Tolumonas auensis DSM 9187: one gene and its partner. The protein of the gene in region 1 interacts with the protein of each later gene in a pairwise test. Links are inferred from orthologs where the notes say so. Each region holds a gene or a part of one and is shown on either strand. Other genes may lie near its edges.

What was found.
Region 2: the proteins of rlmN (region 1) and ftsZ interact in binary tests that used the Escherichia coli proteins (3 or more experiments, as listed by UniProt). The link is inferred for Tolumonas auensis DSM 9187 from one-to-one orthologs.

Annotation. Positions count from the first base shown.
Region 1 is NC_012691.1:967,524-974,974, reverse strand. The notes cover bases 2,802-5,637. They hold rlmN (dual-specificity RNA methyltransferase RlmN), read right to left. Parts: upstream 4,863-5,637; coding sequence 3,741-4,862; downstream 2,802-3,740. Other genes in these bases: asd (aspartate-semialdehyde dehydrogenase), read right to left, coding at 5,037-5,637; pilW (type IV pilus biogenesis/stability protein PilW), read right to left, coding at 2,938-3,714; rodZ (cytoskeleton protein RodZ), read right to left, coding at 2,802-2,948. In the rest of the region: hisS (histidine--tRNA ligase), read right to left, coding at 1-681; ispG (flavodoxin-dependent (E)-4-hydroxy-3-methylbut-2-enyl-diphosphate synthase), read right to left, coding at 786-1,913; more of rodZ, read right to left, coding at 1,917-2,801; more of asd, read right to left, coding at 5,638-6,155; 30S ribosomal protein S12 methylthiotransferase accessory factor YcaO, read left to right, coding at 6,356-7,451.
Region 2 is NC_012691.1:596,784-601,331, forward strand. Bases 1-2,826 are described here. They hold ftsZ (cell division protein FtsZ), read left to right. Parts: upstream 1-746; coding sequence 747-1,907; downstream 1,908-2,826. Other genes in these bases: ftsA (cell division protein FtsA), read left to right, coding at 1-706; lpxC (UDP-3-O-acyl-N-acetylglucosamine deacetylase), read left to right, coding at 2,044-2,826. In the rest of the region: more of lpxC, read left to right, coding at 2,827-2,967; TOLA_RS16940 (hypothetical protein), read right to left, coding at 2,964-3,095; preprotein translocase subunit SecA, read left to right, coding at 3,219-4,548. UniProt on the Escherichia coli protein: Essential cell division protein that forms a contractile ring structure (Z ring) at the future cell division site. The regulation of the ring assembly controls the timing and the location of cell division.

The DNA of each region.
Region 1 (7,451 bases):
ATCAGCCATCGTCGGCGCATGCTGCAGAATTTCCTGAACCTGCGGATTTTTGGTATCCAATACACGCAGAGGATTACTGTACATACGACGCTGAGATTCTTCATCCAGCGACTCTTTATGCTGCTCAAGGAATGTCACCAAGGCATCACGATACGCCGCGCGTTCAGCTGAAGAACCTAATGTATTTAGTTGCAGGGTCGTAAATTGTGCAATACCCAATTCGCGCCACAAGCGGGCAGTCATCATGATCAGCTCAGCATCAATATCCGGACCAGTCAGGCCGAATACTTCAACACCGAATTGATGAAACTGGCGATAACGGCCTTTTTGCGGGCGTTCATGACGGAACATCGGGCCCACATACCACAGGCGGCGTTCCTGATTGTAAACCAGACCATGTTCGATACATGCACGAACACAACCTGCAGTGCCTTCCGGACGCAGTGTCAGACTGTCACCGTTACGATCATTGAAGGTATACATCTCTTTTTCAACCACATCGGTAACTTCACCGATAGCACGCTGAAACAGGTTGGTCATCTCGACAACAGGCATCCGGATTTCGGAATAACCATATGAAGAAACCACACGACGCAAAGTTGCTTCGACCATTTGCCAGACCGGAGTTTGTTCCGGTAGGCAATCATTCATACCACGAATCGCCTGAATTTGTTTAGCCACAATAATTCTCAAATTTTTTAATGCAAAAGCTGCCCGCATTATAGATAGTTTCAAAAGGCAGGTACAACCCGCCCACAGGCAGCGCGTATATGTAATATCCGGACTTATTCCTCGTGCTGCTTGATCGTGATCGGAATACGCTTTTCCTGATCAAGCTGTGACGCTTTGGCTCTGATACGAGCCTCTAATTGATCCAGCAGTTCATTGTTATCCAGACGACCGACTCGTTCACCGTTTTCATACAGTGCACTCATGCGATTAGCACCAGCCAAGCCAAGATCAGAAACCAGTGCTTCACCCGGGCCGTTAACTACACAACCGATAATAGAAACATCCAGCGGAGTGATGATATCTTCGAGTCGTTGTTCCAGCGCATTGACTGTACCAATTACATCAAATTCCTGACGGGAACAGGTCGGACAAGCAATGAAGTTAATACCGCGGGCACGGATGCGCAGTGACTTCAGAATATCAAAACCAACTTTGATCTCTTCCACTGGATCGGCTGCCAGCGAGACACGCAGCGTATCACCGATACCATCCGCCAGTAACATTCCCAGACCAATAGCAGATTTCACCGCACCGGCACGGAAACCACCAGCTTCTGTGATCCCCAGATGTAATGGCTGTTCAATTTGCTTTGCCAATAAACGATATGCATCGACTGCCAGAAAAACATCGGATGCTTTAACGCTGACTTTGAACTGATCGAAATTGAGGCGATCCAGTATGTCCACATGACGCATAGCTGATTCAACCAGCGCCTCTGCAGTAGGCTCACCGTATTTATCCATCAACTCTTTTTCCAGCGAACCACCATTCACACCAATGCGGATCGGGATATTCATATCGCGGGCACAATCAACTACCGCACGAATACGATCTTCTTTACCGATATTACCGGGATTAATACGTAAACAATCGACACCATACTCAGCAACTTTCAGCGCAATACGATAATCAAAATGAATATCGGCCACTAACGGAATGGATATTTGCTGACGGATCAGTTTAAAAGCCTCAGCAGCATCCATTGTCGGTACAGACACTCGTACAATATCTGCCCCGACGCGCTGCAGAGCCTGGATTTGTGCCACAGTAGCCGCCACATCAGTGGTCAACGTGTTCGTCATCGACTGTACCGATATCGGGGCATTCCCGCCAACCGGTACATTTCCTACCATGATCTGCTTACTGATCCGGCGTTTAATAGGTGATACATGCTGAGTCATGAATTAATTCTTCAACGGTAACTTATAACGAGCAACTACACCCTGACGGATATAGGACGACATATCAACTTCCTGTCCGTGGAAATAGATAGAAACAGCCCGGGGCGCACCAATGGTCAGACTGAACGGCTCTTTGCCACTCAGACTGATTTTATCACCAGCATTTTTAGTCCCTTCCAGTATGGATTTACCTGTAGCATCGGTAACTCTCAGCCAGCAGGTCTCCTTAAACTGTAACTGCAGCGCAACAGACGGATCTACAGCAACTGCGGTTTCTTCTGTGCTGGCGGCCGTACTGACCGCAGTGGATGCTGCAGCCGAAGTCGCTGCTACAGCTGCAACCATTGGTGCCGGTACAACTGCTGACTGTTCCTGCGCTTCCGCATCCACGGCTGTATCAGTAAGCACCGTTGGTGCCTGTCCTTCTGTGTCATTTTCTTCGGCTACATCAGCACTAGCCGGTACCGCAGAAGAACTGGTATTCATAACATCCGGAATAGTTGGCACCGGCAAAGATTCAGTTGCAACTGATGTTGCCGAACTAACCGGGTTAACAGCCAGTGCAGCCTCGTTAACCGCTTTAACAACTAACTGGCCGGCTTCATTAATGCTGGTCGGTACTGGTTCTTCTGTTGGTTGTAACCACCACCAGGTACCACCTAATCCAATAAGACCTATACATAACACCCAGGAAATAAGACGAACCCGGTGTTCACTGGCCTCACGCTGTGTCCGCCCGGAGAAGCTATACATTTCACTGTATTTTTTGTCATCCAAACCGAGACCATCATAGGCAGCGACAACGGCTTCTTCATTCGCTCCGACAAAACGAGCGTAAGTTTTCAGATACCCGCGGGTAAAAGTGCTGGCCGTTTTCTGATCAAAACGATCCTCCTCTATATCGCGAATTAATGAAATACGCAGATTAAGACGATGAGCAACATCCTGCTGACTCAAACCTCTTTGTTCACGTGCCGTTTTTAGTATTGTGCCCGGCGTTAGCTGGGCTGTCTCATGACGCTGTTCAGTAGTCATTGTTCTGATATCTTTTCGTTTGGATCGAGGATGGGAATTGTTGAACCAGAGTCTGGCCGAAAATATGGCTATCAGCTATCCGCCCCTGCGCTTGTGCAGTACGAATACTCAGCCACAAACTTTGCGGAGTATCAGTGGCTTTTTTACGATATGTACTTAACCATGATTCTGCCTCTGTTGGATTATTTGCATTTAAAGCCATTTCGGCTAGATCAAGCAATAATTTTACTTTATGCGGATTGTAGCCGAGAGCAAGTCGATAATATTCCAGAGCTTTCTCTTTCTTGCCGGCTTGTAAAGCGCAGACACCGGCATTTTCATAACTGTCGTCCATTCTCAGATAATGAGGCTGAGCAACAGCCCGCATGAACATTTCATCAGCTTCGGAATAGTTACGGTTACGGCATAAAAATGCCCCATAATTATTCAGGACATCCGGATTATTACCATGACCAGACATTAACTTTTCATAGGCTTTCTGAGCTGAGACTTTATCACCGACAGCCTGGTAATAATGAGCCATCGCCAAATAAGCATCGGCACTATCAGGTGCCAGCTCAATAGCTTTTTCAAAGTTATATTTTGCAGGAGCCATCTGACCTTTATTCAGATACCCCATACCAAGCTGAATACGCGTCTTGGCGGCAGCGGCATTGTCTATTGAATTCTCTTGCTGTACAGAATTCTTGCCAATAATTGTTGTTTCGGTGACACATCCGGACAGCGCTATTATCGCTGCCCAGAGTAGAGGAAGATTTCTTTTCATTTCTCAGTACATTAACGAACTGGATTTCAAAGCATTTTGACGGAAATCTCCTGCTCTTGCATCCGTTTTTTCATGGTTCGTTTCGTTCTGTCGATTACATCACCTACCAGCTGACCACAGGCGGCATCAATATCATCGCCACGTGTTTTACGCACGATGACGGTATAACCGTATTCCATCAGCACTTTAGAGAAACGATCAACACGACTGTTGCTCGGTTTTCCATATGGATTGCTCGGGAACGGATTAAATGGGATCAGATTTATCTTACTTGGCGTATCTTTTAACAGCTCAGCCAGTTCACGAGCATGCTCCATGTCATCGTTCACATGATCAAGCAGCACATATTCAACGGTAACGCGGCCATGATTAGCATTTGATTTGCTTAAATAACGCTGCACAGAACCCAGGAATTCCTGAATATTGTATTTATCGTTGATCGGCATGATTTCTGAACGCAGTTTATCGTTCGGCGCATGCAATGAGATGGCTAAAGCCACATCAATCATATCACCCAGTTTATCTAACGCAGGAACTACGCCGGATGTAGAGACTGTCACACGGCGTTTAGATAGGCCAAATCCAAAATCTTCCATCATCAGACTGAGAGCCGGTACCAGATTAGACAGATTCAGTAATGGCTCGCCCATCCCCATCATAACTACGTTGGTGATGACTCGTTTACCGGTATCTTTAGGAAAACCAACCACCTGTGCAGCGCGCCATACCTGGCCGATAATTTCGGACACCGTCAGGTTACGGTTAAACCCTTGTTGCCCGGTTGAACAGAATTTACATTCCAGAGCACAACCGACCTGAGATGACACGCAAAGTGTCGCACGATCGGCTTCCGGGATGTACACGGTTTCAACTTCCTGATCACCGACCCGCATAGCCCATTTAATCGTACCGTCAGAAGAACGTTGTTCAGTACTGATTTCTGGCGCCCTGATTTCAGCAATCCGGGCCAGTTTTTCACGTAATGCTTTATTCACATTGGTCATCTGTGAAAAATCATCACAGCCAAAATGGTAGATCCACTTCATGATCTGATCGGCACGAAATGCTTTTTCGCCCAGTTCATCGGCAAAAAATGCACGTAATGCGTTACGATCAAAATCCAGCAGATTGACTTTATTTTCGCTCATGGATGCCTCAGTGACCTGTGTAGAGAAGGGCGCGGATTGTACAAAGTTTAGGGTGGGAAGACCAGAGTCAGGATAACATATATCTGTTCATATTTTAACCAGCAATGGTTATCACTAAAACAAAAACGCACCACCGAAGCAGTGCGTTTAGCATTTACTGAATAGCGCGCTGAATTATGCTTTCGCCAGCAGAATGTTCAGCATACGACGCAACGGCTCGGCTGCGCCCCATAACAGCTGATCACCTACCGAGAATGCAGACAGGAAGTCCTGACCCATATTCATTTTACGCAGACGACCAACAGGTACATTCAGAGTGCCTGTAACAGCAGCCGGAGTCAGTTCTTTAACAGTGATAGCACGATCATTCTCGATCACGCGAACCCAATCATTGTGTGCTGCCAGCATCTGATGAATATCAGTCAATGGCACATCTTTTTTCAGCTTGATAGTGAACGACTGGCTATGGCACCGCAGTGCACCGATACGCACACAATTACCATCTACCGGGATACCTGCCGTCGGCAGACCGAGGATCTTGTTGGTTTCAGCCATCCCCTTCCACTCTTCTTTGCTCTGACCATTAGCCAACGGCACATCGATCCATGGGATCAGGCTGCCTGCCAGCGGAGCACCAAACTGAGACGTAGGGAATGCATCGGCGCGCATGGCTGCCGTCACTTTGCGTTCGATATCCAGAATCGCAGAAGCCGGATCGGCCAGTTCGGCTGCGACCACATCACGCAGGGCACCCATCTGCTGTAACAGTTCACGCATATGACGTGCACCGGCACCTGAAGCTGCCTGATAAGTAGAAGAAGAAACCCACTCCACCAGATTGTTGGCAAACAAACCGCCTAAACCCATCAGCATCAGACTGACTGTGCAGTTACCGCCGACGTAAGTTTTGATGCCTTTGTTCAGCGCATTATCAATGACCTGACCATTTACCGGATCCAGAACGATAATCGCGTTCTCTTCCATACGCAGTGTAGATGCAGCGTCAATCCAGTAACCACTCCAGCCAGCGGCCATCAGTTTTGGATAAACTTCTTTCGTGTAATCACCACCCTGACAGGTAATGATGATGTCCATTGCTTTCAGCGCATCAATATTGAATGCATCTTCCAGCACGCCAGCAGGTTTACCTGTGAATTTCGGTGCTTCCTGACCGGCCTGAGAGGTAGTAAAAAATACGGGATCGATCTTGCTGAAGTCGTTTTCTTCAATCATCCGGCTCATCAGAACCGAACCCACCATACCACGCCAACCAATTAGTCCTACTTTTTTCATTTCCATTCCTGCTTGGATTACTGATCAAAACATATCGCTTCACAATACGGATGCAGCGCGCTGCTGCAAGTATTTTTATCAAAATTTTTGCATGAAACAGTCAAACAACCGGCAACTCGCAGGAAGAGTGACATAAGCGGCTTTGCAGCTTATGATCAACAGCTGTGTTTTAACAATTTATCAACACTTGGAATTCGCAAATGCAAACCTTCATCCCAGGTAAAGATGCCGCACTGGAAGACTCTATCGACCGCTTCCAGAATAAATTACAAGCTTTAGGTTTTAATATCGAAGAGGCCTCGTGGCTTAATCCTGTACCTAATGTCTGGTCTGTTCATATTCGGGATAAGGATTGCCCTCTTTGTTTTACCAATGGCAAAGGTGCGACTAAAAAGGCGGCATTAGCGTCAGCATTAGGCGAATATTTTGAACGACTATCAACGAACTACTTTTTTGCTGATTTTTTCTTAGGCAATGAAGTTGCCAACAGCCCGTTTGTTCATTACCCAAATGAAAAATGGTTTTCAGTGCCTGAAGATGGCAAGTTCCCTGAAGGCCTGCTTGATGAATTTACCCGGAATTATTACGATCCGGAAAAAGAATTGACTGCAGACATGCTAATCGATCTGCAATCCGGTAATGATGAACGCGGTATCTGTGCCCTGCCTTTTGTACGTCAGGATAATCAGCAGACAGTTTATATTCCGATGAATATCATCGGTAACTTATATGTTTCCAACGGCATGAGTGCTGGCAATACCGTAACTGAAGCCAGAACACAGGCATTATCAGAAGTTTTTGAGCGTTATGTAAAAAATAAAATTATCCGTGAAGCCATCAGCCTTCCCGCCATCCCGGCCAGTGTCATCGAACGATTCCCTGCTATAAAAGAGTCCATCCACACGCTGGAAACAGAAGGATTCCCGATTTTCTGTTATGACGCCTCATTAGGTGGTCAGTTCCCGGTCATCTGTGTTGTCTTGTTTAATCCACAAAACAGCACTTGTTTTGCATCGTTTGGTGCACATCCGCAATTTGAAGTGGCATTTGAACGGACAGTGACTGAATTACTGCAAGGTCGCGGACTCAAAGATCTGGATGTCTTCGCTCCCCCTTCCTTTAATAATGATGATGTTGCTGACCAGCATAATCTGGAAACTCATTTCATTGATTCCTCCGGTCTGATCAGTTGGGATCTGTTTAAAGATGATGCCGACTATGAATTTGCAGACTGGGATTTCTCCGGCACAACGGAACAAGAGTTCCACGGATTACTGGCCATTTTTGATGAGATGA
Region 2 (4,548 bases), 370 kb from region 1 along the record:
GATCATCTTCTCTGCACTGGCATCCAGTTATGCAGTATTAACCGATGATGAAAAAGAATTAGGTGTTTGCGTCGTCGATATCGGCGGCGGAACCATGGATATTGCTATATTTACCGGCGGTGCGTTACGTTACAGCAAGGTGATTCCTTATGCCGGTCAGGCTGTAACCAGCGATATCGCTTATGCGTTCGGTACACCACCGGTAGATGCTGAAGCGATTAAAATGCGCTATGGCTGTGCACTAGGCCGTCTGGTCAGTAAAGAAGACACTATTGAAGTGCCTAGTGTGGGCGGTCGTCCTGCCCGCAGCTTACAGCGTCAGACGCTGGCTGAAGTGATTGAGCCGCGTTATACCGAATTACTCGGCATGGTGCATGATGAAATCATGCGCGTTCAGTCTGAGCTCAGATCTCAGGGCATTAAACATCAGTTGGCCGCCGGTGTTGTTTTAACTGGCGGTGCAGCGGAAATAGAAGGTATCGTTGAGTGTGCCGAACAGGTGTTCCAGTGCCAGGTTCGGATTGGTCACCCAACCAATATTCGGGGCCTTACTGATTATGTGGAAGCACCTGCTTACGCAACAGCAGTAGGGTTATTGCAATACGGTAAATTGCATCAGGGACAAACCGTGGTGGATGTACGTGAAAAAGCCAGTGTGACTGGTTGGTTCAAACGTGTCACTAACTGGTTAAAAGGCGAATTCTAGTTTTTGCGGAAGCGAAACCAAGCAAGGCGGAGAGATAATCATGTTTACATTTGAACCGGTTGGCAGTCAGGGTGATGATGCACTTATTAAAGTAATCGGCGTCGGTGGCGGTGGCGGTAATGCTGTTGAACACATGTTGCGCGAAAGTATTGAAGGTGTTCACTTCGTTGTAGTGAATACAGATGCTCAGGCATTACGTAATTCAGGTGCTGAAACCACGATTCAGATTGGTGCCAATATCACCAAAGGGTTGGGTGCCGGCGCAAATCCAGATGTAGGCCGTGAAGCGGCACTGGAAAATCGTGATGAAATCCGTCAAATGCTGACAGGTTCTGACATGGTATTTATTTCTGCCGGTATGGGTGGCGGTACTGGTACTGGTGCTGCGCCGGTGATTGCCGAAGTGGCGAAAGAACTGGGCATTCTGACCGTTGCAGTCGTTACCAAGCCTTTCAACTTTGAAGGTAAAAAGCGCATGAGCTATGCGCTGCAGGGTATCGATGAACTGTCGAAGCATGTTGACTCGTTGATCACTATCCCTAACGACAAATTGCTGAAAGTTCTGGGTCGTGGTGTCAGTCTGCTGGATGCGTTCAAAGCGGCTAACAACGTATTAATGGGTGCAGTACAAGGCATTGCCGAACTGATTACCCGTCCTGGTTTGATCAACGTTGACTTCGCTGACGTACGTACTGTTATGCGTGAGATGGGTACTGCCATGATGGGTACCGGTTCTGCACGTGGTGACGATCGTGCTGAAGAAGCCGCAGAAAAAGCGATCTCCAGCCCACTGCTGGAAGATATCGATTTGGCAGGTGCCAAGGGTATTCTGGTTAACATCACAGCTGGTCTGGATGTCACCATGGAAGAGTTTGAAACTGTCGGTAACGCAGTCAAAGCATTCGCTTCTGAAAATGCAACCGTGGTTGTTGGTGCGGTAATCGATCCTTCTCTGGAAGATGAATTACGCGTGACTGTGGTAGCAACTGGTATCGGTAATGAACGTAAACCTGACATTACTCTGGTTAAAAATGCACAGAAAGCAGCGATTGAGCGCCCAATGCGTCCAATGATGCATGAGACTCATGCTCCGCGTTACGATGATCGCGTAATGCAGCAGACTGTGAATGCTGAGCCGCAACCACGCAGTGAACCAGATTATCTGGATATCCCTGCGTTCCTGCGCAAGCAAGCAGACTAATCTGTCGGGCAAAGCTAAACAGATTGTGCATGCTATGCTGAATGTATAGCATGCACAAAAATTAGCATCAATATTGCAGCTATGTTACATTGGCGCGGACGGGCTATGGCTCAGAAAGTCTGTGGTGAGGATATTTATGATTAGACAACGTACACTTAAGCAACTGGTTCATGCTACCGGAGTTGGTTTGCACTCGGGCCGCAAGGTGTCGCTGACGTTTCGTCCAGCACCGGTGAATACCGGTATCGTCTATGTCAGAACCGATCTGCAGCCTGAAGTTGAACTGCGGGCCGATGCGCAATTTGTGCGTGATACCGTGCTGTGTACAGCACTGGTGAACGAACAGGGTGTGCGTATCTCTACCGTTGAACACTTATCCGCTGCCCTGGCTTCATTGGGTATCGATAACCTGTATGTCGAAGTTGATGCACCTGAAGTGCCGGTAATGGATGGCAGTGCTCATCCGTTTATTTACCTGCTGCAATCAGGCGGTATCGAAGAACAATCCCTGCCAAAACAATTTATCCGTATTAAGAAGAAAATCCGGGTAGAAGACGGTGACAAATGGGCTGAGTTTGCGCCTTATCGCCGTGGTTTCCGTATGGATTTGCAAATTGACTTCCGTCATCCGGTTTTTGATAAACAAAACCAGCATCTGGTCTTTGATTTCTCCGGCAGTAAATTTGCCAAAGAAATCAGCCGGGCAAGAACATTTGGTTTCATGAAAGATATTGAATATCTGCACTCGCAGAATCTGGCATTGGGTGGCAGTCTGGACAACGCAGTTGTACTGGATGACTATCGCGTGCTGAATGAAGAAGGGCTGCGTTATGAAGATGAATTCGTGAAACATAAGCTGCTGGATGCAATTGGTGATTTGTATATGTGCAATCACAGCATCCTTGGTCAGTTTACAGCCTATAAAACCGGCCATGCAATAAACAACAAACTGCTGCGCGCTTTGCTGGCTGATGCTGAAGCCTGGGAGATGGTGACCTTTGAAGAGGAAGCTGCAAAATCTCCGATTGCCTACTTTGGTACCAAGCTTGTTTTAGCTTAAACCTGATCAATACTGAATAGTTCACAAAGCACCGGTTCTCCGCCCGGTGCTTTGTTGTTTCTGCCTGCGACAATAGCAGACTCATAAGTCTGATTATGGTAATCTTTCCCTACCGCAAGTTGGGGCATTCCAGATATTCTTTCCTTGAATCCCAGATTTTTCGTCCCCATATATCGCGTAATGACATTACATATTCAGAATCGCTGTCCGTCAGGACAGACAATAATCAATAGCCTGAGAGTTGGGTAATAATGATCACCAAACTATTTACCAAGATCATTGGTAGTCGCAATGATCGCACCGTAAAAGCATTAAAAAAGATCGTAAAACAAATCAATGAACTGGAACCCCAGTTTGCCTCTCTGGCTGATGTGGATTTACAGGCGAAGACAGTCGAATTCCGTCAGCGTCTGGAAAAAGGTGAAGAGCTCGATTCGCTGTTACCTGAAGCCTTTGCGACTGTCCGTGAAGCATCAAAACGTGTATTCGCTATGCGTCACTTTGATGTCCAGATGATGGGCGGCATTGTGCTGAATAATAACCAGATCGCCGAAATGAAGACCGGTGAAGGTAAAACACTGACCGCGACATTGCCAGCCTATCTGAATGCGCTGACTGGTCAGGGCGTGCATATCGTCACAGTGAACGATTATCTGGCACGTCGTGATGCAGAATGGAGCCGTCCGCTGTTCGCTTTCCTGGGGATGACCGTTGGCTGCAACCTGTCAGGTATGAGTCATGAAGAAAAACAGGCGGCTTATGCCTGTGACATTACCTATGGCACGAACAACGAGTTTGGTTTCGATTATCTGCGCGACAACATGGCGTTTGCGGCAGAACAGCGTGTGCAGCGTCCGCTGTATTATGCATTAGTGGATGAAGTGGATTCGGTGCTGATTGATGAAGCACGTACTCCGCTGATCATTTCCGGTGCTGCCGAAGACAGTTCTGAACTCTATATCAAAATCAATACACTGGTGCCGTTGCTGCAGAAGCAGGATAAAGAAGACTCTGAAGAGTATCAGGGGAACGGCCATTACACCGTCGATGAGAAAGCCCGTCAGGCTTATCTGACTGAAAATGGTCAGATTTTTGTTGAAGGCTGGTTAAAACAGCAGGGTTTAATGGGTGAAGATGACTCTTTATTCTCGGTTGCCAACATTACTTTACTGCATCATGTGAATGCTGCATTACGCGCCAATACCCTGTTTGAGCGTGATGTTGACTACATCGTTAAAGACGATGAAGTGATTATTGTTGATGAACATACGGGCCGTACCATGGCCGGACGTCGCTGGTCTGAAGGTTTGCATCAGGCGATTGAAGCCAAAGAAGGCGCAAAAATCCGTAACGAAAACCAGACCCTGGCTTCTATTACTTTCCAGAACTATTTCCGTTTATACGAAAAACTGGCTGGTATGACCGGGACTGCGGATACTGAAGCATATGAGTTCCAGCAGATCTATGGTCTGGAAACTGTGGTTCTGCCAACCAACCGTCCGATGATCCGTGATGATATGGGCGATCTGGTTTACCTTACCGAACAGGAAAAATACGACGCAATTATTGAGGATATCAAGA